DNA from 4 places in the Mesorhizobium sp. M0626 genome. Region 1 is predicted to be linked to each of the others. Evidence: predicted binding sites of a transcription regulator. Region 1 holds the regulator's gene; each other region holds the start of a gene.
What was found. The regulator PhoB, encoded in region 1, activates phosphate uptake and scavenging genes when phosphate is short. The targets are predictions, from matches to a motif close to TGTCATNNANCTGTCAT.
Positions count from the first base shown of each region.

Region 2: the regulator PhoB is predicted to act here: its motif matches at 5,174-5,190, upstream of NKI37_RS03245 (esterase-like activity of phytase family protein).
Region 3: the regulator PhoB is predicted to act here: its motif matches at 4,191-4,207, upstream of NKI37_RS14335 (RNA degradosome polyphosphate kinase).
Region 4: the regulator PhoB is predicted to act here: its motif matches at 3,134-3,150, upstream of phnC (phosphonate ABC transporter ATP-binding protein).

Region 1 is NZ_JAMYQD010000006.1:72,665-79,745, forward strand. It holds gene pstA (phosphate ABC transporter permease PstA) at 1-314, shown strand, start outside; gene pstB (phosphate ABC transporter ATP-binding protein PstB) at 332-1,156, shown strand; gene phoU (phosphate signaling complex protein PhoU) at 1,198-1,902, shown strand; gene phoB (phosphate regulon transcriptional regulator PhoB) at 1,919-2,608, shown strand; gene NKI37_RS08975 (ROK family protein) at 2,639-3,874, opposite strand; gene xylF (D-xylose ABC transporter substrate-binding protein) at 4,140-5,180, shown strand; gene NKI37_RS08985 (sugar ABC transporter permease) at 5,325-6,641, shown strand; gene NKI37_RS08990 (ATP-binding cassette domain-containing protein) at 6,654-7,081, shown strand, end outside.
Region 2 is NZ_JAMYQD010000002.1:240,304-247,384, reverse strand. It holds gene NKI37_RS03260 (MFS transporter) at 1-1,079, shown strand, start outside; gene NKI37_RS03255 (MATE family efflux transporter) at 1,083-2,552, opposite strand; gene NKI37_RS03250 (L,D-transpeptidase) at 2,729-3,523, shown strand; gene NKI37_RS03245 (esterase-like activity of phytase family protein) at 3,602-5,077, opposite strand; gene NKI37_RS03240 (LacI family DNA-binding transcriptional regulator) at 5,239-6,264, opposite strand; gene NKI37_RS03235 (Gfo/Idh/MocA family protein) at 6,460-7,081, shown strand, end outside.
Region 3 is NZ_JAMYQD010000010.1:79,093-86,173, forward strand. It holds gene NKI37_RS14310 (amino acid ABC transporter permease) at 1-742, shown strand, start outside; gene NKI37_RS14315 (amino acid ABC transporter ATP-binding protein) at 827-1,630, shown strand; partial or broken gene NKI37_RS14320 (TIGR02117 family protein) at 1,736-2,402, shown strand; gene NKI37_RS14325 (FAD-dependent monooxygenase) at 2,625-3,863, opposite strand; gene NKI37_RS14330 (zinc-finger domain-containing protein) at 3,883-4,128, opposite strand; gene NKI37_RS14335 (RNA degradosome polyphosphate kinase) at 4,363-6,555, shown strand; gene ppx (exopolyphosphatase) at 6,555-7,081, shown strand, end outside.
Region 4 is NZ_JAMYQD010000024.1:86,416-93,496, reverse strand. It holds gene NKI37_RS27300 (alpha-D-ribose 1-methylphosphonate 5-phosphate C-P-lyase PhnJ) at 1-791, shown strand, start outside; gene phnK (phosphonate C-P lyase system protein PhnK) at 788-1,564, shown strand; gene phnL (phosphonate C-P lyase system protein PhnL) at 1,773-2,480, shown strand; gene NKI37_RS27285 (DapH/DapD/GlmU-related protein) at 2,477-3,094, shown strand; gene phnC (phosphonate ABC transporter ATP-binding protein) at 3,225-4,082, shown strand; gene phnD (phosphonate ABC transporter substrate-binding protein) at 4,231-5,139, shown strand; gene phnE (phosphonate ABC transporter, permease protein PhnE) at 5,196-6,152, shown strand; gene phnE (phosphonate ABC transporter, permease protein PhnE) at 6,153-7,081, shown strand, end outside.

The sequences.
Region 1 (7,081 bases):
AGATGGTGTTCCATCACATCCTGCCGCTTGCCGCCCCAGGCATCCTTACCGGCACCATCATCGGCCTGGCGCGTGCGCTCGGCGAGACAGCACCGCTGCTCTTGATCGGCATGGTCGCTTTCGTCGCCGATTATCCGACGACGCCTTTCGATCCGGCGACCGCGCTGCCGGTTCAGATCTATATGTGGGCAAACGAGGCTGAGCGCGCTTTTGTCGAGCGCATGTCCGGCGCCATCATCATCCTGCTCGTCTTCCTCATGGCCATGAACATCACCGCGATCGTGCTCCGGCGCCGCTTCGAGCGGCGCTGGTAGAAAAAAGGCAATTTGGTATGAACATCATGACCGAACAGTCCCTTGAGAATGCAGTGGGCGACAAAATGAACGCCAAGTCGAACGAAGTCATCAAGATGCGCGGCGACAAGGTCGGCGTCTTCTACGGCGAGAAGCAGGCGTTGTTCGACGTCAATCTCGACGTGCGTCAGAACCAGGTGACGGCGCTGATCGGCCCGTCCGGCTGCGGCAAGTCGACCTTCCTGCGCTGCCTCAACCGCATGAACGACACCATCGATTTGGCGCGGGTGACCGGCAAGATCACGCTCGATGAAGACGACATCTACGACAAGAACATCGATGTCGTCGAACTGCGCGCCCGCGTCGGCATGGTGTTCCAGAAACCCAACCCGTTCCCGAAGTCGATCTACGAGAACGTCGCCTACGGCCCGCGCATCCATGGGCTGGCCAAGCGCAAGTCCGACATGGACCAGATCGTCGAGCAGAGCCTGAAGAAGGCTGCGATCTGGAACGAGGTCAAGGACCGCCTGCAGGAGCCCGGCACCGGCCTGTCCGGCGGCCAGCAGCAGCGCCTGTGCATCGCGCGCGCCATCGCCGTGTCGCCGGAAGTGATCCTGATGGATGAGCCCTGCTCGGCGCTCGATCCGATCGCCACCGCCCGTGTCGAGGAGCTGATCGACGAACTGCGCCAGAACTACACGATCGTCATCGTCACCCACTCGATGCAGCAGGCGGCGCGCGTGTCGCAGCGCACGGCGATGTTCCATCTCGGCTATCTCGTCGAGGAGGGCGCCACCGACAAGATGTTCACCAACCCCGACGACAAGCGCACCCAGGACTACATTACCGGCCGCTTCGGCTGAGCCGTCCGGCGGGTGAATTTTCAGGCACGAGGACCAAGATCATGGGTGAACATACCGTCGCCTCCTTCGATGAAGAGCTCGGGCAGATCAGCAAGCTGATCCGCGACATGGGCGATCTGGCAGGCTCGATGGTCAGCGGCTCGACCAGGGCGCTGCTCAATTCGGACAATGCGCTGGCACAGCGTGTCGTTTCCGACGACGCCATCATGGATGCGCGCCAGCGCGAACTGGACGACCGCGCCATCACGCTGATCGCCAAGCGCCAGCCGATGGCCAACGATCTGCGCGCCGTGGTCGGCTCGATCCGCATGGCCGGCGACCTCGAGCGCATCGGCGATCTCGCCAAGAACATCGCCAAACGCGTCGGCACCGTGGGCTTGAGCGTCACGCCGCGCGACCTCTCGCACTCCATCGATGCCATGGCGCAGCTGGTGCTGATCCAGGTGCAAGGCGTCGTCGAGGAATATGCCGCCACCGATGCGGCAGCTCTTGCAAAACTCAGGAATGACGACGAGCGCATCGACGTCAAATACACGTCCGTGTTTCGTGAGCTCTTGACCTACATGATGGAAGACCCTCGCAACATCACCGCCTGCACGCATCTCTTGTTCTGCGCCAAGAATCTTGAGCGCATCGGCGATCATGTCACCAACATCGCCGAAAATGCGTATTATGTGCTGACCGGCCAGCAACTGCCCGCCAATCGTCCGAAGCAGGACGAGACGGCGATGGCCATGCCGGCCTGATGAGGGTGAACTGCCGATGATCGCGCCACGCATCATGGTCGTGGAGGACGAGGAGCCGCTAGGCGTGCTCCTCCGCTACAACCTCGAATCCGAAGGCTATCACGTCGAGGTGGTGACACGCGGCGACGAGGCCGAGATCCGCCTGCAGGAAAACGTGCCCGATCTCCTGGTGCTCGACTGGATGGTGCCCGCTGTTTCCGGCATCGAGCTCTGCCGGCGGCTTAGAGTGCGGCCCGAAACCGAGCGGCTGCCGATCATCATGCTGACCGCGCGCGGTGAGGAAAGCGATCGCGTGCGCGGCCTGTCCACCGGTGCCGACGACTATCTGGTCAAGCCATTCTCGACGCCGGAGTTCATGGCGCGCGTGAAGGCGCTGCTGCGCCGGGCCAAGCCGGAAGTGCTGTCGAGCGTGCTCAAGGTCGGCGACATCGTGCTCGATCGAGAATCGCACCGGGTCTACCGCAAGAAGAGCGAGATCAGGCTCGGACCGACCGAGTTCCGGCTGCTCGAATTCATGATGCGCCATCCCGGCCGCGTGTTCTCGCGCAGCCAGCTGCTCGACAATGTCTGGGGCGAGACGATCTACATCGACGAGCGAACCGTCGACGTCCATGTCGGGCGCTTACGCAAAGCGGTCAACAACGGCCGCATGCCGGATGTCATCCGTACCATTCGCGGCGCCGGCTACGCGATCAGGGAAGACTAGGATGCTGCGCGTCGCGCCGTTGCCGGCCATTCAGGCGACATGCTTGCCGGATTTGGCCTGAATGCCCGGCGCGAAAATCTCCTGATCGACGAAGCCGAGCGCGCGCATGGCACAGCCTTCGCGGATCAGCGGCAGCTCGTTGGGCTCGGTGTCGAAGGAGATCGATTTCGAGTGCTGGCCGCCGGCGGTCTGGGCGATCGCTTCGCGCAATGCCGGTTCGATCAGGTCGAAGGCGGCGGCGCTGACGCCTACCATGGCGACGGGTGCCGGATCGATCAGCGCAAACAGGCTGCCGAGGCCGAAGCCGAGCGCCTCGCCGGCCTTGCGATAGGCTTCGCGCTCCGGGCCGTCGGTTTCGCGGGCGCGCGCGGCGAGTGCGCGCATATCAGCGTCGCCGATATCGACCGGCTCGGCATCCTCGCCCATCATTTTGGCGCTGCGCCAGATGGCGTAGTTTCCGGCATAGGCTTCCACGCAGCCGCGCCGCCCGCAGCGGCAGAGCGCGCCGCCCGGACGGTGGATCATGTGGCCGAACTCGCCGCCCGAGGAATGGGTGCCGGTGAACAGTTCGCCTTTCAGCACCAGGCCCATGCCGATGCCGTGCGATAAGAGGATGGCGATAAAATTGTCGCGGTAGCGCTCGGGCTGGCGCCATTGCAGCGCCACCGCCATCATGTTGCAATCGTTCTCCATGGTGGCAGGAATGCCGAATTCCGCTTCCAACATATCGGCGAAGGCAATGTCGGTCAGTGGCGTGATCGGCGACCACAGCATGGCGCGCGCCTGCGAATCGGTGATGCCCTGGATGCCCATGGCAATGCGGGCGATGCTCTGGACATCGAGGTCGGGATCCTCAAGCCGCCGCCGGACGATTGCTACGCATTCGCCAATCAGCTCGTCGCGCGGCTTGGTCAGCGTGTCCAGCCGGCGCTGTTCCTCGGCGACGACGTGGCCGGCATAGTCGATGACGGTGACGGACAGGAAATTGAGCGACAGCACGACGGTCATCACCGCCGCCGCTTCCGGGTTGAGGCCAAGGCCGACCTGCGGCCGGCCGCGTTTCAGTGCGCCTGTCTCGCCAGGTTTGCCTTCAATCAGGACGCCTTCTTGAATCAGATCAGACGAGATTGCCGATATGGTCGAGTGGCTGAGGCCGGTGGTCGCCGCAATCTCGGTCCGCGACGGCTGGCCGGCCCGGCGCACGGCCGAAATCACCATGGCACGGTTGCGACGGCGCAGATCGTCGTGGCGGATTCCAACCGACATTTGTTTCCTCCCGGCCTCCTCGCGCCTCATGATAGTGAAGGCGTTCGACGGCACCAGCCAAATATTGGCAGACGCCGGCAGCCCTGTCATTGTTTATTGCGGACCTCGAAAAAATTCGGCAAGGCCATCAGAATCCATCAGAATCGATGTTGACAGCGCCTTATCATTGAACCAGTATTTTTTCGAGGCTCGAAAAAATAGGGCCTCTGTGTGCCGGCCCTCGGGCCAGTTTTGTCGCGCCGCACGCGGCGCAGGGAGGATTATGATGAACAGATTTGCAGCCGCCATGCTGGCGGGTGTCGCCATGTCGCTGGCGCTGATGTCGGTCGCGCAGGCGAAGGACAAGGTCATCGGCGTGTCGTGGTCGAACTTCCAGGAAGAGCGCTGGAAGACCGACGAGGCGGCGATGAAAACGGCGATCGAGGCTGCCGGCGACAAGTACATTTCGGCCGACGCGCAGTCCAATCCCGGCAAGCAGCTGACCGACGTCGAAAGCCTGATCTCGCAGGGCGCCAACTCGCTGATCATCCTGGCGCAGGACGCCTCGGCCATCGGCCCGGCGGTGCAGAAGGCGCTGGACGAAGGCATTCCGGTCGTCGGCTATGACCGCCTGATCGAGAACAAGGACGTCTTCTACCTGACCTTCGATAACAAGGAAGTCGGCCGCATGCAGGCCCGCGAAGTGTTCAAGGCGAAGCCCGAAGGCAACTATGTCTTCATCAAGGGCTCGGGCTCGGATCCGAATGCCGATTTCCTGTTCTCGGGCTCGATGGAAGTGCTCAAGGAAGCCATCGACTCGGGCAAGATCAAGAATGTCGGCGAGGCCTATACCGATGGCTGGCTGCCGGCCAATGCCCAGAAGAACATGGAACAGTTCCTGACCGCCAATGACAACAAGGTCGATGCCGTGGTTGCGGCCAATGACGGCACCGCCGGCGGCGTTGTCGCCGCGCTGACGGCGCAGGGCCTTGCCGGAACGGTTCCGGTCTCCGGCCAGGACGGCGACCATGCCGCTCTGAACCGCATCGCGCTCGGCACGCAGACGGTGTCGGTGTGGAAGGACGCGCGCGAACTCGGCAAGAACGCCGCCGAGATCGCCTCGCAGCTTGCCGATGGCAAGAAGACGGGCGACATTGCCGGCGCCAAGGACTTCACCACGCCTGGCGGCAACACCGTCAAGTCGCTGTTCCTGACCCCCGTCGCGATCACCAAGGACAACCTCAACGTCGTCATCGACGCCGGCTGGATCAAGAAGGACGAAGTCTGCACGGGCGTCGCCGCCGGCAGCGTCGCGGCTTGCAACTGATCTCGACGACTTGAAGAAATGAGGCGCCGCGGCTGTCAAGCCGCGGCGTTTTCTCTACGAGAATTGTGTGTTTCCGCCATCGGCGGCAAACTTCTAGGCTGTGGTCCGGCATCCGCGCCAGACGGCAAGCCGCTGGAGGACATCATGACCGACACGACCTCAAATCCGCAGGCCGATACGGCACGAGCGTCTGAACTCGGCGCGGTCGCCCGGTTCGTGAAAGCGACCGAGCTCGACACGCGCATGCTCGGCATGGTCGGCGCGCTGCTGGTCATCTGGGTCGGCATACATATCCTGTCGGGTGGGCTTTTCCTGACGCCGCGCAATCTTTGGAACCTGTCGGTGCAGACGTCCTCGGTCGCGATCATGGCGACCGGCATGGTATTGGTCATCGTGATGCGCAACATCGACCTTTCGGTGGGCTCCGTCGAAGGCGTGATCGGCATGATCATGGGCGTGGCACAGGCCGAATTCCTGATTCGCGTCATCGGCTTCCAGCTTGGAAACCCCTGGCTCTGGATCGTCGCGCTTGCCGCCGGCGTGGTGCTTGGTCTGCTGATCGGCGCGTTCCAGGGCTTCATCATCGCCTATATGCAGGTTCCGGCCTTTATCGTGACGCTTGGTGGCCTGCTGGTCTGGCGCGGCATGGCATGGCTCATCACCAGCGGGCGCACGGTCGCGCCACTCGACGCCACCTTCCAGCTGATGGGCGGCGGACCACGCGGCTCGATTGGCGCCGCTGCCAGCTGGATCGTCGGCATTGTCGCCTGCGCGGCGGTCGCCTTCGCGCTGCTCAACGGTCGCTCGCAGCGCAAGCGCTTCAGCTTTCCACTGCGCCCCGTCTGGGCCGAGACCTTGCTTGGCGTGGTCGCTTGCGCGGCCATCCTCGGCGCCGTGTGGATCGCCAATTCCTATCCATGGCCGATCGGCATCGTGCGCCAGTACGCACAGCAGAACGGCATCACCGTTCCCGAAGGCGGGCTGTTCATCGCGCATGGCATCGCCATACCGGTGCTGATGGCGGTGATTGTCGGCATCATCATGACGTTCATCACCAAGCGCACGCGTTTCGGCCGCTATGTCTTCGCCATCGGCGGCAATCCGGAGGCAGCGGAACTCGCCGGCATCAACACGCGCTGGGTGACCATGAAGGTGTTCATGATCATGGGTGTGCTGGCTGCAATCAGCGCGGCGATCTCGTCGGCCCGTCTCAATGCGTCAACCAATGCGCTGGGCACACTGGACGAGCTTTTGGTGATCGCGGCCGCTGTCATCGGCGGCACGTCGCTCGCGGGCGGCGCCGGAACGGTGATGGGCGCCATGCTCGGCGCGCTTCTGATGCAGTCGCTGCAATCCGGCATGGTGCTGCTCGGCATCGACTCGCCGCTGCAGAGCATTGTCGTTGGCGCTGTCCTGGTCATCGCCGTCTGGCTCGACACCGTCTACCGCAAGCGCGTCTAGGGAGGAACGATTATGGAAAAAACTGCTCCCACCGGTACGCCACTGATCGACATGCGCAACATCTCGATCGCGTTCGGTGGCATTCGCGCCGTCGACGATGCGTCCATCGATCTTTTCCCGGGCGAAGTGGTGGCGCTGCTTGGCCACAACGGCGCCGGTAAGTCGACGCTGATCAAGATCCTGTCGGGCGCCCACAAGCGCGATGCCGGCCAGATCTTGGTCAACGGCCAGGAGGCCTCGATCTCCAATCCGCGCGACGCCAAGAAATACGGCATCGAAACGATCTACCAGACGCTTGCGCTGGCCGACAATGTCGACGCTGCCGCCAACCTCTTCCTCGGCCGCGAACTGATGACCGCGTGGGGGACACTCGACGATGTCGCCATGGAGGCCGAGGCGCGCAAGGTGATGGGCCGGCTCAATCCGCGCTTCCAGCGCTT
Region 2 (7,081 bases), on a different contig from region 1:
ACAAGCAGGCCTTCGGTTTCTCGCAGATCACGCTGACGCTGGTCTACGCCGTCTATGTCGTCGGCAATCTCGGCGCATTGCTGATGTTCGGGCGCTTGTCCGACGGCATTGGCCGCCGTCCTGCGGCGCTGGCGTCGATGGCCATAGCGGTGGTCAGCGCGGTGGTGTTCCTGCTGGCCGAGAATGTAGCATGGCTCGATGTCGCCCGCATATTGAGCGGCCTTGGCATCGGCGTCGGCGCGGGAACCGGCACGGCCTGGCTTGCCGAATTGATCGAAGGTAAGGACAAATCGCGCGCGGCAATCATCGCCACCAGCACCAACTTCGTTGGCCTTGGCCTCGGCGCGCTGGCATCGGGCCTGCTCGCCGAATATGCGCCCTGGCCGTTGAGACTAACGTTTGCGGTCTATCTTGCCTTGCTGGTGGTGGTGACGCTGCTGATCTGGCGTACCCGCGAAACCGTGTCCCGGCCGGGCAGGCTGACCGACGTTTCGTTGCGGCCACGGCTATCGGTGCCGAGCGATATCCGCGCTGCCTTCGTGGCGCCGGCGGTCACCGGTTTCGGCGCCATGGCGCTGGTCGGCTTCTATGCAGCCCTGGCGCCGAGCATCCTGGCGCAGCAGCTGCATGTGGCCAACCATGCCGAGGCCGGCGCGCTGTTCTTCGAACTGTCGATCGTTGCGGCCGCGACCATTCTGGCCACGACCCGACTGTCCAGTCGCGCCGGCATGCTGGCCGCGCCGGCGCTGATGATCCCTGCGGTGGGGCTGGTGGTTGCGGCGCAGTTTTTCGCCTCGATGTCGCTGATGATTGCCGCCACCGCTCTGTGCGGCGTGGCGGCTGCGCTCGGCTATCGCGGCGGCCTGCAGGTGGTGAACCAGATCGCACCTGCCGAGCGTCGCGCCGAATTGGTGTCGGCATTCTTCATCTGCTGCTTCTGCGGCAATGCGCTGCCGGTGATCGGCATTGGGCTGCTGTCGAGTTGGGCCACTCCGACGACGGCAAGCCTGGCCTTCGCCGGCATGATCACGCTGTTCTCGGTCGTAGCGTTGGGGTTCGGCGTCAAATATGCACGCTGAGCCTCACCCGTTTGGCGTCCCGGCCATGTTTGCCCGTCCGCGCGGGATGCCGAGGCCTGTGTCCGGCGGCTCGCCGGCGGCAGGCCGATCCTCGATCATGTGCATGGTGCGCCAGCGGCCGAAGCGGTAGTAGGCGGCGGCCAGCACCAGCGAGGTGATCGATCCCGCCGGAAAGCTCCACCACAGCGCCTCCTCGCCGATCACGCCGCGCATGAAATAGGCAAAGCCGGTGCGCACGACCAGCACCGAGATCACCAGAATGATCAGCGGCGGCATCACGGCACCGGTGGCGCGCACGGTGGCGAACAGCACGATGGTGACGCCGAACAGGATGAACGACCAGGACGCCACCTTGTTGATGTGGGCTGCAATGTCGATTGCGGTGCTGTCGCGGCTAAGGAACAGGCCGAGCACCGGCCTGTCGAAGAGGAACAGCAGCGCCACCAGGGCGCCGGTGAGCACCAGGTTGAAGCCGACGCCGGACGCCGCGATGCGACCGATGCGGTCCCAGCGCCCGGCGCCGACATTCTGGGCCGCCATCGACGAGACTGCGGCTCCGATCGCCAGTGCAGGCATCTGGATATAGGTCCACAGCTGCGCTGCGATGCCGTAGGCGGCGGCGACCTGCGAGCCGTAGGAGTTGACGATGCCCATGACGGTCAGCGCCGCCGCCGAAATGACGATCATCTGCAGGCCCATCGGCACGCCCTTGAAGACGACGATCCTGAGCAGCGCCGGATCCGGCCGCAGCAGAGCGAGGTTGGCGCCGGCGAGCCGCAGCGGATGCTTTCTGGCATAAAGCACGACGAGGATGGCGATCACGCTCACTGTCTGGCCGATCAGCGTCGAGGTGGCGGAGCCGGCGATGCCGAGCTCGGGGAAGGGGCCGATGCCGCGAATGAGCAGCGGATTGAGGATGATGTCGAGCACGACGGCGAGCGCCATGAAGAAGAATGGCGTGCGCGAATCACCCGCACCGCGCAGCACCGTCATGACGAAGGACAGAAGATTCATCATCGGCACGGCGACGAAGATGATACGCAGATAGGAGCGCGCCAGCGGCAGCGCATCGGGCGGGGTGCCCAGTGTGTTGAGGATGGCGTCGACCCAGATCCAGCCGCAGACGGCGAAGATAGCCGAGACGAGGAAGAAGAAGCTGGCGCTGGTGCCGACGATGCGCCGCGCCTCGGGCAGGTCGCGGGCGCCGACCGATTGCGCCACCAGGATGGTCGCGGCCATGCCGATCCCGAACACGGTGCCGAGAATCAGGAACAGCACCAGATTGGCGTTTGAGGTCGCCGTCAGCGCCGATTCACCGAGGAAGCGGCCGACCCAGACGGCGTTGATCGAACCGTTGAGCGACTGCAGCACATTGGAACCGAGCACCGGAAGCGCGAACAACAGCAGCGTGCGAGGGATTGGGCCGCTGGTGAGATCGCCGGTGCGCCGGCGCGGTGGTATTTTTTCGTCCATGGGCTGTTCGGCGAAGGTTCATCTCAAAGTCCGCCCGGCAATGATCGCCGATTTAACGGACAAGGTCGATGCGGCATCGGAACATCAAGCTTAACGCGGCTGAGGCGATCAGGTTCTCAAAGCTTGCGTAATGGGCTATGGGTCATCGCCGCGAGGGGCCGCAAACCGGGGGGATCATGTCCGACAATCCATTATTTTCCGAGCGCCTGAATAGGCGCGCGTTTCTGGGAGCATCCGCTTTGGGTGCCGCTGCCATGGCACTTTCGGCCTGCACAACCACTGATGTGGCAGTACCGCCGACGCCGGCGCCGGCACCCGCACCCGAGCCCGCTTTCGGCGATGCCGCCACCATGTATTCGGCGCGCGTCGATGAGGGCTTTTCATTGCCGGCAATCCCCGTGGCCAAGCTCGATCCGAAGTTCGTGCGCCAGATCGTGGACGATCCGACCGGCGAAAAACCCGGCACGATCGTCGTCGATACATCCGAGCATTTTCTCTATCTGGTGCGCGACGGCGGCAAGGCAATGCGCTATGGCGTCAGCCTCGGCAAGGCCGGGTTTGGCTGGACCGGCAGCGCCGTGATCCAGGCGCGCAAGAAATGGCCGGTGTGGACGCCGCCGCCGGAAATGATCCAGCGCCGGCCGGAACTGGCGAAATATAAGGACGGCATGCCGCCGGGACCGCAGAGCCCGCTCGGCGCGCGTGCGCTCTATCTGTTCCGCGACGGCAAGGACACGATGTACCGGCTGCACGGCACGCCGGAATGGGATTCCATCGGCAAGAACGCGTCGTCGGGCTGCGTGCGCTTCATGAACCAGGACATCATCGACCTCTACAGCCGGGTCAACGGCGTAGCCCAGGTCTATGTGCGCCCGAACCTGTCGGCCGCGGGCAAGATCATGGCTGTGTCGAGCCGGACCGCCGAGCCGATCGATGCCGGCGTGCCAAGGGATGCGGAGATTTTGAAATAGGTGCCTTCACGGCATCGCTGATCGCCGACAGACGGTTAGAGGCGGACGCGCCGGGCGCGTCCGCCTTTCCGTATACGGCTACTTGTTGGCGAGGCCCGGAAGCGTGACCTGATAGACCAGGAACATGGTGTCGACATCGGCGCCGTCGTCGGCCTTGTAGGGCGCGCCGACCTGAAAACCGTCTTGGGTGAGAAAATCGTTATCGTTGCCGACGAACAGGAAATAGTCGTCGGGCAGCGCCGGATCGAGCAGGCTGACCACAGACATTGCTTCCCACTTCTCCGAGAGATTGTTCTTGTCGTTCGGCTTGCCGTCATGCAGACCGAAACGGCCGAGTTCCTTGTTGTCGTTGATGTCGATGAACGGCGTCAGCTTGGCCGGCGTCACCGAGGGGTCGAGCACGCCCTTGGGCGCCAGCGGCTTGTCGGCGGCATCGAAGGCGCCGCCGGCAATGTCGGTGGCGCCAGAGACGTCGACGACGAAAATCTGGCGCAGCAGCGAAGTATCGCCCTTCACCCCCTGGCCGTTTCCGCTGTCGCGCGCCAGCATCAGGAAGGTCTTGTCGGACAGCGCCACGATTTCGCTCTGCGCGGCGACCTTGGTCTTGTCCTTGGCGTCCTTGAACACCGGCAGCGGCACGGCATATTCATGCACCAGCTTGAGATGGGCCGGGTCGGAGGCGTCGTAGACCAGCGCGCGGGTGTTCTGGCGCGTCGCGGGCGAATCGCCGCCATCCTGGCGGGGCGCCGACTGCAGCACAGCGATCAGCGACTTGCCGTCCGGCGTCAGCGCCATGCCTTCGAGGCCTTGATTGTTCTGGCGGCCGGTTTCGGGATCCTTCGGATCGGGTTCGGCTGCACCGGGGCCCGGATTGTCGGAGGCGAAGTTCGGCGCGCCCTTGCGCATCGGCACCAAAGCGGCGGGCGGCTGCGTTGCCGACAACAGATGGCCGTCGGCCGAGAAGCGGTAGATGTTGGGGCCGTATTCGTCAGAGATGAACATGGTGCCGTCGGGCAGCCGCGCGATCGCCTCATTGTCGAGCGCCAGCTTGCCATTGGCCTCGGGCAGGATCGGCAGGTCGCCATTGGCCGCGCGCACGCCGTTGAGCGGATCGAGGCCGGTGGCGTCAGCGCCCTTGTCGTCGGTGAGGAGCAGGGAATCGGCAAGCGTCGCCTTGACGCCTGTCTGTTCCTGGCCGGAGGTGGGCGTGGCGCCTAGTGCTACCGGCGTGAACTCGATGCGAATAGTGTTGAGGCGCGGCCGGTAATCGGTGGTGCCGACGACATTGTAGCCACGGTCCGGCAGCAACCAGAGCGAGCCCTTGTAGCCGTCCGCGCCACGGGTCCAGCTTGCGGCGTCGATCGACATGCCGGAGCCGGAGCCGAAGGTCTCGCCGAACTTGTCCTTCTGATCGGCCGGGATGCGGCCGACGCCGACCAGGCCCTTGTTGACGAAGCCACCAACGGTGGCTGTGCTGTCGGCAAGGGCAGGGGTCAGGGCGGTAAACAGCGCCAGCGCGGCGCCGAGCGACACGGTTCGGTGCGAGATTTTCATGGAGATCCTCTTTGTGACAAGCCTTGAGCGGCGCAAAGGGGCCACCGCATCGCATCGACGATGTCGCCCTCTCGCAAAGCGGTCTAGGACGCGAACATGATACTTGCGTGACAGAGCGGGCCTCTTCCTTCTCCCTTGTGGGAGAAGGGAGAGACGCACTATCAATCGCTGTCGCGGGCGATCAGCTCCAGCGGCCAGACTTCGCGGATGATGCGCGGACCTTCCGGGCCGGCAAAGGCGGGAAGCGAGGCCAGCAACATTTCGGCCAGCCGCCGGCCCATCGGCTCCAGCGACGGACGGAAGGCGGTCAGCGCCGGCGAGAAATAACGGCAGAGCGGCGTGTCGACGATGACGATCACCGCGATGTCGTGGCCGGGCCTGATGCCCATCTCGGCCAGTGCTTTGCAGCCGCCGAGCGCCATTGCGTCATTGTTGAAGATGATGGCTGTGGGCCGGTCCTTGGAGAGCATCACGCGCGGCGTCACCTGGTAGCCTCCGGCCTCGTTGATGAAGCCGTCGGCGATCAGGCCGGGGTCGACTTCGATACCATGCCGCTTCAGCGCCTTGCGGTAGCCGTCGAGGAACAGGTAGCCGAAGTTGAGATCAAGCGAAGGGCGGATGGCGGCAATGCGGCGGTGGCCGCGCGCGACCAGCCGGTCGACGGCTTCATCACCCGCCCTCTCGAAATCGATATCGAGCGAAGGATAGGTGTCGTCGCCGGATTGACTTCGGCCAAGCGTGGCGAAGGGAAAGCCGGCCTTGCTGAGATAGTCGATCCGATCGTCTTCCCGCCGTGTGTTGGCCAACACGACCGCGTCGGCCCGGCGCGTCTCAACCACTCGGCGCAGCCTGTCCTGCTGATATTGACCGGGCTCACCCATGACGACCATCAGATCCAGGCCATACTCGGCAAGCCGGCCTTGCAGACCGATCAGGAACGGGATGAAGAACGGTTCGCCATATTGCTGGTCCCCCGGATGCGGTTGCAGCATGAAGGCGATCGAATGGGTGGCGCCTTGCCGCAGGCTGCGGCCGGACTGGTTGGGCGAATAGTTCAGCTGCTTGGCGGCGGCGAGCACGCGCTGGCGGGTGTCGGCATTGACGTCGGCGCGGCCGTTCAGCGCCCGCGACACGGTGCCGATCGAAATGTTCAGGTGACGCGCGAGGTCATGGATGCTGGACGCCAAGGACTTCTCTCCCCCGACCCTTGGCTAGCACCGGCTGCCGCTCAGGCCAAGGCTTCGGGATGATTTTCGCGGACAGCCGATTGACATTCTAGGCCATCGGGTGTGTTCTCGTAAACGTTTACGGAAAAACGTTTACGGTGGTGCCGTCAATGCCGTGACATTCGGTCTGGAGGGGCCGGACGGGAGGAATGCCGGATGATGAATGCCGTCCTCGTCGGCTGTGGAGCGATGAGCAAGGCCTGGCTCGATGCCGCGAGGCAGATCGACGGGCTGGCCATTGTCGGCTTGGTCGATCTCGACGCCGAACGGGCGAAGGCGAGGGCGCGCGAATACGGGCTTGACGGCGCCGTCATCGGCACCAGCTTGGATGCGGTGCTCGACCAGACCAGGCCGGACGCGGTGTTCGATGTCGTGGTTCCCGCCGCCCGGCGCGACGTCGCCTTTGCCGCCTTTGCCCATAATTGCCATCTGCTGACGGAAAAGCCGCTGGCCGATACTCCAGAAAATGCGCGCGCCATCGTCGATGCCGCACGTAACGCGGGGCGTATCCATGCGGTCGTGCAGAACCGCCGCTACGTCGCCAATGTCCGGCGCATCAGGCGCTTTCTCGACTCCGGCGCCATCGGCAAGCCAACCAGCATCCATGCCGATTTCTTCGTCGCGCCGCATTTCGGCGGCTTCCGCGAGGAGATGGCGCATGTGCTTTTGCTCGACATGGCGATCCATACTTTCGACGCCGCCCGCTACATGGTCGGCGGCGATCCCGCCGGCGTCTTTTGCCAGGAATGGGAGCCGGCGAATTCCTGGTACCGGCAGG
Region 3 (7,081 bases), on a different contig from region 1:
GGGGTTGAACGCCATTCTTCTATTCCTGGCACTGCCGATCATCGCGTTCGTGCTCCTGGTCGGCGGCATCTTCGGCCTGCCGCATGTGGAGACCCAGCTATGGGGCGGGCTGCTGGTGACGCTGAGCCTGTCCTTTGTCGGCATTGCCGTGTCGCTGCCGATGGGCATCGTGCTGGCGCTCGGCCGGCGCTCCAAGATGCCGATCGTCAAGACACTGTGCGTGGTCTTCATCGAGTTCGTTCGCGGCATCCCGCTGATCACCGTTCTGTTCTTTGCCAGCGTCATGCTGCCGCTGTTTCTGCCCGCCGGTGTTTCGTTCGACAAATATCTCAGGGCGCTGATCGGCGTCTCGCTGTTTGCCGCCGCCTACATGGCCGAAGTGGTGCGCGGCGGCCTGCAGGCGATCCCCAAGGGTCAGTATGAGGGGGCGGATTCGCTTGGCCTGGGCTACTGGCAGAAGATGGTGCTGATCGTGCTGCCGCAGGCACTGAAGCTGGTCATCCCCGGCATCGTCAATACCTTCATCGGTATGTTCAAGGACACAAGCCTCGTCATCATCATCTCGATGTTTGACCTGCTTGGCGTCGTCAAGCAGAACTTCTCGGACGCCAATTGGGCGACCCCACAGACCGCGAGATCCGGTCTCATCTTTGCAGCCTTCGTCTTCTGGCTGTTCTGCTTCGGCATGTCGCGGTATTCGATGTACACGGAACGCCGGCTCGACACCGGCCACAAACGTTGATGCATGTCGCCCAAAAGTGTTTAGCGGTTTTGGGACAACGACATGCATCATAGCTAAAAGACAGAACAAAAAGGGGAACCTGCCATGGTCATAGAAAACGCCGTCAGCGCCGAAGAGATCAAGGTCGATGCCAAGAAGATGCACATTTCGACCACCGATGTCGCAATCGACATCATCGGCATGCACAAATGGTATGGCGAGTTCCATGTGCTGAAGGACATCAACCTCAAGGTGATGCGCGGCGAGCGCATCGTCATCTGCGGTCCTTCGGGCTCGGGCAAGTCGACCATGATCCGCTGCATCAACCGGCTGGAAGAGCACCAGAAGGGCAAGATCATCGTCGACGGCAAGGAACTCACCAACGATCTCAAGAAGATCGACGAGGTGCGCCGCGAGGTCGGCATGGTGTTCCAGCACTTCAACCTGTTTCCGCATCTGACCATCCTGGAGAACTGCACGCTGGCGCCGATCTGGGTGCGCAAGACGCCGAAGAAGCAGGCCGAGGAAATCGCCATGCACTTCCTCAAGCGCGTCAAGATCCCCGAACAGGCCAACAAATATCCGGGCCAGCTGTCGGGCGGCCAGCAGCAGCGCGTAGCGATCGCGCGTTCGCTGTGCATGAACCCGCGCATCATGCTGTTCGATGAGCCGACCTCGGCGCTCGATCCCGAAATGATCAAGGAAGTGCTGGAGACGATGGTGGGCCTGGCCGAGGAAGGCATGACCATGCTGTGCGTCACTCACGAAATGGGCTTTGCCCGCAAGGTCGCCAACCGGGTGATCTTCATGGATCAGGGCCAGATCGTCGAACAGAACACGCCGGCCGAGTTCTTCGACCATCCGCGCCACGAGCGCACGAAGCTGTTTCTGTCGCAGATCCTGCACTGAGCATTTTCATGCGAACCAAAAGAGCCCGGCCGTAATGCGGCCGGGCTCTTTTGCTATCTGGGGTCGGGGTTGATCTTCTCCATTGAAACACAAAGCCGCCGCCGCATGAGAAAAGCCCTGCGTTTCGTGGCCATGCTGATTATCGTGGTCGCGCTCGCTGCCACGCTCGGCACGCTGGTGCCGCGTCCGCTGTGGCCGGCGTCAGCGGCGGGTGAGGGCACGCGCCATATTCTGGTGCTGGAGAATCCGATCCACACCGACATCGCCATTCCCGTCGATGACGAGGTGCGCCGGCGCTTCCATTTCCTGGTCGCTGCCGGCATCCCTGTCGACACCCCGGAAGTGCGCTACATCGTCTTTGGCTGGGGCGGCCGGGCCTTCTATCTGGAGACGCCGAGCTGGTCGCAGCTGAAGACAGTGCCCGTCCTCAAGGCGCTGACACTGGACGCCTCGGTCATGCATGTCGATATCGCCGGGGCCATCGCCGAGCCGCACCCTGCTGTCACCGGTTTCGACATCGATGAGGAACGTTTTGCAGCGCTGCTCGACTATATCGACGCGAGTTTCCAGCAAGGGCCGCATGGTCCGGTCGTCATCGAGAACGCCGCCTATTCCAGCTTCGACCGCTTCTTCGAGGCGAACGGCCAATTCAACGCGCTTGTCGGCTGTAACACCTGGACAGCCGCCGGCCTGCGCACCGCCGGCCTGCGCACCGGCTGGTGGAAACCCGCTGCCGGCCTCGCTGGGATTTTCAATGCGGTTTTATAACTAGCAGTCCTTCATCGCACCGCGACAGTGTTGGATCTTTTGAAGTCAGCGGCACGCACCCCCCTCTGGCCAGCCGGCCATCTCCCCCGCAAGGGGGGAGATCAGCCGTTTTGCCCGCGGCGCTCCTGCTGCAACGCCGGCGATTTTGGCGAAGGCGACGGCGACATCCAATCTCCCCCCTTGCGGGGGAGATGTCCGGCAGGACAGAGGGGGGTGGGAAGGATCGCTACGTCGACGATCTGGACTGCCGAGTGTCCGCTCGCCATCCATAGAGCCAGTCGAGGTCGGCGGCGAGCTTGTCGGGCGAGCGCATGGCCAGGAACAGATTGCGGGCGATCGCCACCGGGCCGGCAGCATGCCAGGCGAGGCGGTTTACGGCCCCACGACGCGCGGCCTTGGCGACACGCGGCCGCCGAAGATTTTCCCAGATTCGAAAACTTCTGGGCAGATCGCCAGGGAAATCGGCGATAGCGTCGGCAAGCGTGATGGCATCTTCGATCGCCATCGCGGCACCTTGCGCCGCAAACGGCGTCATCGCGTGCGCGGCGTCGCCGATCAGCGCGATGCCCTGCGGGCTCGTCCACCGCTGTTGTTCGACGGTGTGGATCGGAAAGGCCGTCCATGGGCCGGCCAGTGCCACAAGCTTCGTCAGGCCCGGCGCGGTGCCGCGCAGGGCAGCCGTGAGGATCGCGGGATCGGCATGGCCCGACCAACCTTCGGCCATGCGCTCACCCTTGGTGAAGGCGGCGAGATTGAAGGCCCGGCCTTTGCTGACGGGATAGGCGACCATGTGGAAGCCTGGATGCAGGAACGTGGTGACGCAGTCGGCGGCGCCGATCGCGGCAAAGGCCTCTCCGGCCGCACCGTCGCCTGCGATTGTAGCCCGCCAGGCGAGTTCGCCCGAAAAACGGCTTTTGACGAAGTCCTCGCCTGCGAGTTGCGCCCGGACCGCCGACCAGACGCCATCGGCGCCGATCAGGAGTTTGGCGCCTGCCTCGATCTCGCGGCCGTCCACTTCGGCGGTCACGGCGACATATTGCGCGTCTTTGACGATGCCGGTCACGCGGGCGCCGGTGATGAGCTCAATCTCCGGCCGTTCAGCCATTTGCGCCAACAGCGCTGCCTGCAGATCTGCGCGGTGAGCAACGAGATAAGGCGACTGCCAGCGCGCTTCGGCGGCGTGCCCGAGCGGTACCCGCGCCAGTTCGCGCAGCGTCCCGGCGTCCTTGAGCACGACCGCTTCCGGCCGCAACGCTGCCGGCAACAGCCGGTCGAGCACGCCGAGTTGTCGAAGAATGCGTGTTGCGTTGGGCGAAAGCTGGATGCCGGCGCCGGCCGCGTCTAGGTGCTGTGCCTGTTCGATCAGCTTTACCGGATAACCCCGTCCGGCGAAGGCAAGGGCAGCGGTCAGCCCGGCGATGCCGGCCCCGGCGATTATGACCTGCCGGGACCTGATGTCTTCCATCGGGCTTGTCGCGGAAGGATCAGGCGGCCTGGTCGATATAAAGGCAACCGGCCGGCAGCGTTTCCGTCGCCCTCAGCTTCGCCGAATAGCGGTAGAGCGTCGAGCAGTAGGGACAGACCTTTTCATTGTCGTCGCCCATGTCGAGGAACACATGCGGGTGGTCGAAGGGCGGGTTGGCGCCGGTGCACATGAATTCCTTGACGCCGATGTCGATTGCCGGATGGCCCGCATCGTTCTGGAAATGGGGAATGGAACCGCCTGCCATCGTCGTCTCCTTGATCTCGTCGAAAAGCATCTGGAACATAACAGGCCTGTTTGCAAGATCGATGAAATGAAACTGTCGCAAAAGCCTGTCAGAGGATACGTTGAGCCGGTTAAGTGCATGTCCCTGAAATCGGAACGGTTTTCGCCGAAGGGTCATGCGCCACAAAAGCGTGTTAGAGGCATGGCACGTCCAGCGGCGCTCCAAGGGACGGTTGGCGGGGGAAGAGCAGGAACCATGAACGAACTGAAGCCGGTGCAGAGCGAATTCATCAATGTCGAAGTGGCGAGCCCCGAGGGCGGCAACCCCGATCGGTTCGTCAACCGTGAGTTCTCCTGGCTGCAGTTCAACCGGCGTGTGCTCGAGGAATCCCAGAACCAGCACCATCCGCTGCTCGAACGCGTCCGTTTCCTGTCGATTTCAGCCGCCAATCTCGACGAATTCTTCATGGTCCGCGTCGCCGGCCTTGCCGGCCAGGTGCGCGAAGGCATTGCGCTCAAGAGCCCCGACGGCCGCACGCCGGAGCAGCAGCTGGAACAATTGCTGCGCGAGGTCGAGCGGCTGCAGGAGGACCAGCAGAACAGCCTTTCGGCGCTGATGTTGCTGCTCAACAAGGAAGGCATTGAGAGCATCACCCGCGATGCACTGACCAAGGATGAGAAAGTCTGGCTGGAAGATCATTTCCAGGACCAGGTCTTCCCGGTCCTGACTCCACTGTCGATCGACCCGGCGCATCCGTTTCCGTTCATTCCCAATCTCGGCTTCTCGATGGCGCTGCAATTGCGCCACCGCAAGAATGGCGAGGAGATGAGCGCGCTTCTGCGCCTGCCGGTGGCGCTGAAGCGCTTCATCCGCCTGCCCGACCGCAAGCAGCACGTTCGCTTCATTCCACTGGAGGAGGCTGTCGGCCTCTATATCGGCAAGCTGTTCCCCGGCTATGAGGTCAAGGGTTCCGGCACCTTCCGCATCATCCGGGACAGCGATATCGAGGTCGAGGAAGAGTCGGAAGATCTCGTGCGCCTGTTCGAGACGGCGCTGAAGCGGCGCCGCCGCGGTTCGGTCATCCGCATCGAATTCGACAAGTCGATGCCCGGTGAATTGCGCGAGTTCGTCGCCGGCGAGCTTGGCGTCTCTTCGAGCCGCATCAGCGTTCTGACCGGCCCGCTGGCGCTCAGCCAGATTTCCGAGATCGTCGCCGTGCCACGCGACGACCTGAAGTTCACCCCCTACAATCCACGCTTTCCCGAGCGCATCCGCGAGCATGGCGGCGACTGTTTCGCGGCCATCCGCGAGAAGGACATCGTCGTCCACCACCCCTATGAGTCCTTCGACGTGGTGGTCCAATTCCTGCGCCAGGCGATGGCCGACCCCGAGGTGGTGGCGATCAAGCAGACGCTCTACCGCACCTCCAACGACAGCCCGATCGTGCGCGCCTTGGTCGACGCGGCCGAGGCCGGCAAGTCGGTGACCGCCCTGGTCGAGCTCAAGGCGCGCTTCGACGAGGAAGCCAACATCCGCTGGGCGCGCGACCTCGAACGCGCCGGCGTCCAGGTCGTGTTCGGCTTCCTCGAACTGAAAACCCATGCGAAAATGTCGCTCGTGGTGCGGCGTGAGGACGGCAAGCTGCGCAACTATGTCCATCTCGGCACCGGCAACTACCATCCGGTGACCGCGCGCATCTACACCGACCTGTCCTTCTTCACCACCGATCCGACGATCGCGCGCGATGTCGCCCAGCTGTTCAACTTCATCACCGGCTATGCCGAGCCGACCGATGAGATGCGGATCGCCATCTCGCCGTTTACGCTGCGCAGCCGTATCCTCAAGCACATTGCCGACGAGGTCGCCTACGCGCTGGCTGGCCGTCCGGCGCGCATCTGGATGAAGATGAACGCGCTCGTCGATCCCAACATCATCGACGCGCTCTATGACGCCAGCCGTGCCGGCGTCGAGATCGATCTCGTCGTGCGGGGCATCTGCTGCCTGCGGCCGCAGGTGCCCGGCCTGTCGGAAAACATCAGGGTCAAGTCGATCGTCGGCCGCTTCCTCGAACACAGCCGCATCTACTGCTTCGGCAACGGCCATGGCCTGCCGTCGGACGAGGCGATCGTCTACATCGCCTCGGCCGACTTGATGCCACGCAATCTCGACCGCCGCGTCGAGACTATGGTGCCGATCACCAATCCGACGGTGCATGAACAGATCCTTGGCCAGATCATGCTGGGCAACATCATGGACAACCAGCAAAGTTTCGACGTATTGGCTGACGGAACCTCCCGGCGCGTCGTGCTGGAGGAGGGTGAGGAACCGTTCAACGCGCAGGAATATTTCATGACCAATCCGAGCCTGTCGGGACGGGGTGACGCGCTGAAGTCGCATGCGCCCAAGCGCATCGCGCAGTTCAAGCGTCGCAAGAAGAACACCGGCTGATGATTTCAACGTCCCAAGGCCGGCTGCAGGATCGCCGGCCGCTGTCCATCATCGACATCGGCTCGAACTCGATCCGCCTTGTCGTCTATGAAGGGCTGGCGCGCTCGCCGACCTTGCTGTTTAACGAAAAGATGCTGGCCGGTCTCGGCCGCGGCATCGTTTCGACCGGCAAGCTCGATCCCGAGGCGGTGACGCGCTCGATGGAGGAGTTCCGCCGTTTCCGCGCGCTCTCCGACCAGGCGGGTGCGGAGCACATGTTTGTGCTGGCAACGGCCGCGGCCCGCGAAGCGATCAACGGACCCGACTTCATCCACCGCGCCCAGGATGTGCTCAAGACCGAGATCCGCGTGCTCACTGGCCGGCAGGAGGCGCATTATTCAGCGCTTGGCGTCATTTCGGGCTTCCACCCCGCCAATGGCATTGCCGGCGATCTTGGCGGCGGCAGCCTGGAGCTTATCGACATCAATGGCGAGGCGATCGGCGACGGCATCACGCTGCCGCTGGGTGGCCTGCGGCTGCAGGACAT
Region 4 (7,081 bases), on a different contig from region 1:
TCGCTTCGCGCGAAATGCCGATGCCCTATGGCTGGGGCACTGGCGGCGTGCAGGTCACCGCCTCGATTATCGGGCCGGACGATGTGCTGAAAGTCATCGACCAGGGCGCCGACGACACCACCAATGCCGTCTCGATCCGCGCCTTCTTCAAGAAGGTAGCCAACGTCGCGGTGACGACCGATACCGCCAGCGCCACCATCATCCAGACCCGCCATCGCGTCCCGGAACACCCGCTGAGCGCCGGCCAAGTTCTAGTCTACCAAGTGCCGATACCCGAGCCGTTGCGCTTCCTCGAGCCGCGCGAAACCGAAACGCGCAAAATGCATGCGCTCGAGGAATACGGCCTGATGCATGTGAAGCTCTACGAGGACATTGCCAAACACGGCCGCATCGCCACCACCTATGCCTATCCGGTCAAGGTCGAGGGCCGCTATGTCATGGACCCCTCGCCGACGCCGAAATTCGACAACCCCAAAATGCACCGTTCGCCGGCCCTGCAACTGTTCGGAGCCGGGCGCGAAAAGCGCATCTATGCCGTGCCGCCCTTCACCGATGTCGTCAGCCTCGACTTCGAGGATCATCCCTTCGAGGTCCAGACCTTCGACCTGCCCTGTGCGCTCTGCGCGGCGGAAAATGTCTATCTCGACGAGGTCATCCTCGACGACCATGGCGACCACATGTTCGTCTGCTCCGACACCGACCATTGCGAGAAGCGGCGCGCCGAAGGACATCGCGGCCACCTTGCGGCTGAAAGCCATGTTACCGCAGGAAAGATGAGGCCAGCAGAATGACCGGCGACCCACTGCTGCGCGTCTCCGAACTGTCCAAATTCTACGGCTCGCGCGTCGGCTGCGAGAATGTCACCTTCGACCTGTGGCCGGGTGAGGTTCTGGCCGTCGTCGGCGAATCCGGCTCCGGCAAGACGACGCTGCTCAACTGCCTGTCGACGCGGCTGCTACCATCTTCTGGCACCGCCAGCTACCGCATGCGCGACGGCCAGTTCCGCGAACTCTACCGTATGAGCGAGGCCGAGTGCCGCTTCCTGATGCGCACCGACTGGGGCTTTGTTCATCAGAACCCCGCCGACGGCTTGCGCATGACGGTGTCTGCCGGCGCCAATGTCGGCGAGCGGCTAATGGCGGTCGGTGACCGCCATTACGGCAAGATCCGCGCCACTGCCGTCGACTGGCTGTCGCGCGTCGAGATCGACGAGGACCGCATCGACGACGAGCCGCGCGCCTTTTCCGGCGGCATGCGCCAGCGCCTGCAAATCGCCCGCAACCTCGTCACCGGACCGAGGCTGGTGTTCATGGACGAGCCGACCGGCGGCCTCGACGTCTCGGTGCAGGCGCGCCTGCTCGATTTGCTGCGCGGGTTGGTCACCGATCTCGGCCTGGCGGCCATCGTCGTCACCCACGATCTCGCCGTCGCCCGGCTTCTGTCGCAGCGTATGATGGTGATGAAAGACGGCCGTGTCGTCGAAAGCGGCCTGACGGATCGCGTGCTCGACGATCCCCGCGCGCCTTACACGCAATTGCTTGTTTCCTCGATTCTACAGGTGTGAAGATGGCGCCAAGGCACCCCCCTCTGGCCTGCCGGCCATCTCCCCCTCAAGGGGGGAGATCAGCAGCTTTTATGTCCCGCCCCTTCTACGATGCAGAAGAATGGCGAAGTCGAACGCGACAGCCAATCTCCCCCCTTGAGGGGGAGATGCCTGGCAAGGCAGAGGGGGGTGTTGGCCCGCGGACGAACAACGATTGGAGAACCTTCTGATGCCGACGCCCCTCGTTGTTTCCGGCGTCGCCAAAAGCTTCACCATGCATCTGCGCGACGGCATCAGATTGCCGGTTGTCGCCGGCGTCTCATTCTCGATCCGGGCCGGTGAATGCGCCGTGCTCGGCGGGCCTTCCGGCGCCGGCAAAAGCTCGATCCTGAAAATGCTCTATGGCAATTATGCCGTCGATGAAGGCCAGATCATCGTTCAGCATGAGGGCGGCCTGATCGATCTCGCCATCGCCAGCCCGCGCACGGTGCTTTCCGTGCGCCGCCAGACGATCGGCTATGTCAGCCAGTTCCTGCGCACCGTGCCGCGCGTCTCCGCGCTCGACGTGGTCGCCGAGCCGCTGGTCGAACGCGGCGAGGACCGCGAGAGCGCGCGGAAAAAAGCACGCACCTTGCTGGGGCAGCTCAATTTGCCGGAAAAGCTCTGGGCGCTGCCGCCGGCGACTTTCTCGGGCGGTGAGCAGCAGCGCGTCAATATCGCGCGCGGCTTCATCGCCGAGCATCCGGTCTTGCTGCTCGACGAGCCGACAGCTTCGCTCGATTCGAAAAACCGCAACGTTGTGGTTGCGTTGATCGCCGCCAAGAAGGCCGGCGGTGTCGCCTTGCTCGGCATCTTCCATGACCCGGATGTGCGTGACGCCGTCGCCGATCGCATCATCGACGTGACCTCTTTCGCCGCCGGAAAAATCGCTGCATGAGCAGGAAACTATCGGAAGCGCCGTTGGTCCACGCCACGGCGCAGGTCGAGAACTCGACATTGGGGCGCTGGACAGAGATCGCCGACCGCAGCCGCGTGTCCGAAAGCATCCTCGGCGACTATTCCTACATCATGCAGGACTGCGTCGTCTGGTGCGCGACCATCGGCAAGTTCTCCAACATAGCCGCCGCCGTGCGCATCAACGCCACAAACCACCCGACCTGGCGGCCGACGCTGCATCACTTCACCTATCGCGCCTCCGACTATTGGGACGACGCCGAGCACGAAACAGAATTCTTCGCCCAGCGCCGCGCCAAACGCGTCTCCATCGGCCACGACACCTGGCTCGGCCACGGCTCGACCATCCTGCCCGGCGTCACCGTCGGCGATGGTGCTGCCGTAGGCGCCGGCGCTGTGGTGTCGAAGGATGTCGCGCCCTACACCATCGTTGGCGGGGTGCCAGCCAAGCCGATCCGCGAGCGTTTCGATCGCCGCACGGCCGAACGCTACCAGGCGCTCGCCTGGTGGGACTGGGACCACGCCAGGCTGCGCGCCGCTCTCGACGATTTTCGCGTACTCGAGGCAGACGCGTTCCTCGAGAAATACGGCGCCTGATCGGGTGCGACCACCCCCACTTGCCGCACGGCTGTGGAGCGTAACAAAACTGACATCGTGATGACATGGCAGGTTCATGTCGCTGCGCTAGGCGAGAACCAGACGATCAATTCAGGTCTGGAACTCTTCGATGTTATCGACCCCTGCCACGCTCGAAATCCGCGGCGTCTCGCGCCGATTTGGCAAGAACACCGCTGTCAGCGCCATCGACCTGTCGATCCCGCAGGGCCAGATGGTCGGCATCATCGGTCGTTCCGGCGCCGGCAAATCCACCCTCCTTCGCATGATCAACCGTCTCATCGACCCCAGCCAGGGATCGATTTTTTTTGACGGTGCCGAGGTCTCGCGACTGCGTGGCTCGCCGCTGCGACGCTGGCAGCGCGACTGCGCCATGATCTTCCAGCAGTTCAACCTGGTGCCGCGCCTCGATGTGCTGACCAATGTGCTGCTCGGCCGTCTCAATCATCGCTCGACCTTTTCCAACCTGCTCGGCATGTTTACCCGCGCCGAATGCGCTGAGGCGATTGCAGCACTCGAGCGCCTCGACATCGCCCGCACCGCACTGCAGCCAGCCGGCACGCTGTCTGGCGGCCAGCAGCAGCGCGTCGCCATTGCCCGCGCCATGATGCAGCAGCCCAAGGTGCTGCTCGCCGATGAGCCGATCGCTTCGCTCGACCCGCTCAACGCCAAGGTGGTGATGGACTCGCTGCAGGACATCAACCTGCGCGAAGGCATCACCGTCGTCACCAATCTGCACACGCTGGACACCGCCCGCACCTATTGCAACCGCATCATCGGCATGGCTGCCGGCAAGATCGTCTTCGACGGTCCGCCGGAAGCGCTCAACCGCGAGGCCGTGCGCCTGGTCTATGGCGCCGACGGCAACGGCGTCGATATCTCCGAGGCCATCACCTCGACCAGCATCGCCTACAAGCAAAAGATCGCCGCATCCGCCAGCCCGCTCGAGCCCGCATTCCCCGGGTACTGATCCATGATCCCGAAAAGTGGATACCGGTTTTCGGAAAAGATCATGGACCAAAACTGAGCCGCACTGGATCGACCGCCCGCGTCAAGGGCACTTGCAAAGATCAAGAACGCTGCCGGCGCGGGGCCGGAACTTACAGGAGAGACATCAAATGTTCAGGAAGATGGTATTCGGCGCCGTTTCGGCTCTCGCCATGGCAACCAGCGCCGCGCATGCGGCCGACCTCAAGGAATTCCGCGTCGGCATCCTCGGCGGAGAGAACGAAACCGACCGCCTGCGCAACTATCAGTGCCTGGCCGATCACCTGAAGACCGAATTCGGCTTCGAAAAGGTCTCGCTGTTCCCCGCCGCCGACTATGACGGCGTCATCCAGGGCCTGCTCGGCGGCACGCTCGACTTCGCCGAACTCGGCGCTTCCGGCTACGCCAGCGTCTACATCAAGGACCCGAAGGCGGTCACCCCGGTCCTCACCACCCAGCAGACCGACGGCGCCACCGGCTATTATTCCATCGGCCTGGCGCTGAAGTCTTCGGGCATTACCGACATCAAGTCGGCCAAGGGCAAGAAGCTCGGCTACGCCGATCCGGACTCGACCTCGGGCTACCTGATCCCGCTGACCCAGATCCCGAAGGACACCGGCGCCTCGAACGACGCCTACTTCGCCTCGACCCAGTTCAATGACGGCCATGAAAACAACATCCTCGCCGTTCGCGACGGCAAGGTCGACGTTGCGGTTGACGATTCCTCCGGCATCGGCGACTTCAAGAACGGCTACACCTCCGGCACCTTCCACAAGGTCACCGCCAAGGGCGCCGTCGACCCCAACGACTTCGTCGAAGTCTGGCGCTCGGGCCTGATCCCGAACGGCCCGCTGGTCGTGCGCACCGCGCTCGGCGACGACATGACCGCCAAGCTTGCCGCCTTCTTCACCGACCTGCCGAAGAAAGACAAGGCCTGTTTCGAAGGCGTCGAAGGCGGCGACTTCACCGGTTACGTCCCGGTCAAGCCTGACTTCTACAACGTCATCGTCGAAGCCCGTAAGGCAGCCATCGGCGGCTGACGGCAAAATCAGAAAGGGCGACGTGAAAAACGCCGCCCTTTTTGCATGTCCCGATCATGACCATCTCAGCAACAGCCCGCTCCAACGCGACCCTGCAGGTAGCCAACGCTTGGCAGCGCCAGATATCGTTGCGGCGGCTTTATACCATCCTCGGCATCGGCCTGCTGCTGGCGGCGACGCTGTCGAGCATGTGGTTCGCCGACGAGGCCAATGCCGGTCACTTCTGGGACCGGCTGCCGCATATATTCGACTTCCTCAGCTGGCTGATCCCGAAGGACTGGAACGACGTCTGGCGGGCGCTGTTCGACATCGCCTCGCCGCATGACACCGGCACCCAGGAGTTCAACTTCCCGCTCGGCCGCGTCTATGTCTGGGGCGGCTTCTACATCCCCGAATATTTCGAGCTGATGCTGACCACACTCAACGTGGCGCTGGTCTCGACTTTCATCGGTTTCATCTTCGCCGTGCCGTTTTCGTTCATCGCCGCGCGCAACCTGACGCCGCATCCGGCGCTGCGGCTCGTCGTCAAGCGCTTCATGGAATTGCTGCGCGCCTTTCCCGAAATCGTCATTGCCGGCCTGTTCGCCGCCATTGTCTCGACCGGGCCGATCGCAGCCATCATCGCCATCGGCCTGCATTCGATCGGCGCGCTCGGCAAGCTGTTCTATGAAATCAACGAGAACATCGACATGCGCGCCGAAGAGGGCCTGAGAGCGGTCGGCGGCAACTGGTTCGAGCGCGTGCGCTTCGCCGACCTGCCGCAGGTGCTGCCCAATTTCATGTCCTACACATTGCTGCGCGTCGAGATCAACGTGCGGGCCTCGACCATTATCGGCGCCGTCGGCGGCGGCGGTATCGGCGAGGAACTGAAGCTCTCGATATCGCGCGGTTTCGGCGCCAAGACGGTGGCGTTGGTGCTGCTGTTGTTCACGACGATCTTCATCGTCGACCAGTTCTCCGCCTGGCTGCGCCGCAAGCTGGTCGGCGAGCAAGCTTTTCTGATGAGCGCTTAAATGACCGCTTTGACCACTGATCAGGTCCAGTCGATCGAGGAACGCTATCCGCAAATCTTTCGGCGGCCGGCCTACAAGCGATTCGCGCCGCTGTTCCTGTTCGGCGGCATCCTGCTCTACCTCGTTTACGCCTTGTGGTTTTTCAACCTGCCGCAGGTGATGCGCGACTCGCATTGGGAGCGCCTGCCGCTCTTCCTGACGCAATGGATCAGCTACGATCTGCAGCCTGAATTCCGCCTCGACCAGCCTGAAATCACGCCGAAATACCCGCGGTTTTCAGCACTCGGCGAGAACCCAGATCCCGACTGGGTTGTCAAGAACGCGGATGGCACCTTCACCGTCCTGATCGATGGCGCGGCCAGGTCCGTCACCTTCGACAAGACCAAAGCGACGATCGTCGCCAATGGCGAGATGGTGCCGGTGGCGCTGACCAGCGGTAAGCCGGTAATTACAGGTCCGGTGCCTGGCTGGATCACCGCGCATGACGACGAGATCGTCGCCAGGATGGGCTTTGTCGGCGAAGTGCGCGTCACCGTCGATCGCGTCAAGGTCCGCAAGCGCTTCCTCGGCTGGGCAAATTTCGTCTTCGACACGCGCTCGCCCTTCTTCGGCAAATCGGCCAGTGAAGTGATCTCGCTGATCTGGTCCGGACCGGAACTTAAGCCTGGCACCTCGAACCTCGCGCTCGCCGGCGACAACATCTGGAACAATGCGCAGTGGCAGCATGGCGACGTCTGGACGAAACTGCTGCAGACCATCGTCATGGCCTTTCTCGGCACGTTGCTCGGCGGCCTCGTCGCCTTCCCGCTCGCCTTCTTCGCCGCCCGCAACATCACGCCGAGCGGATTGTTCGGCCAGGTGCTCAAGCGCTTCTTCGATTTCATGCGATCGGTCGACATGCTGATCTGGGCGCTGTTCTTCACCCGCGC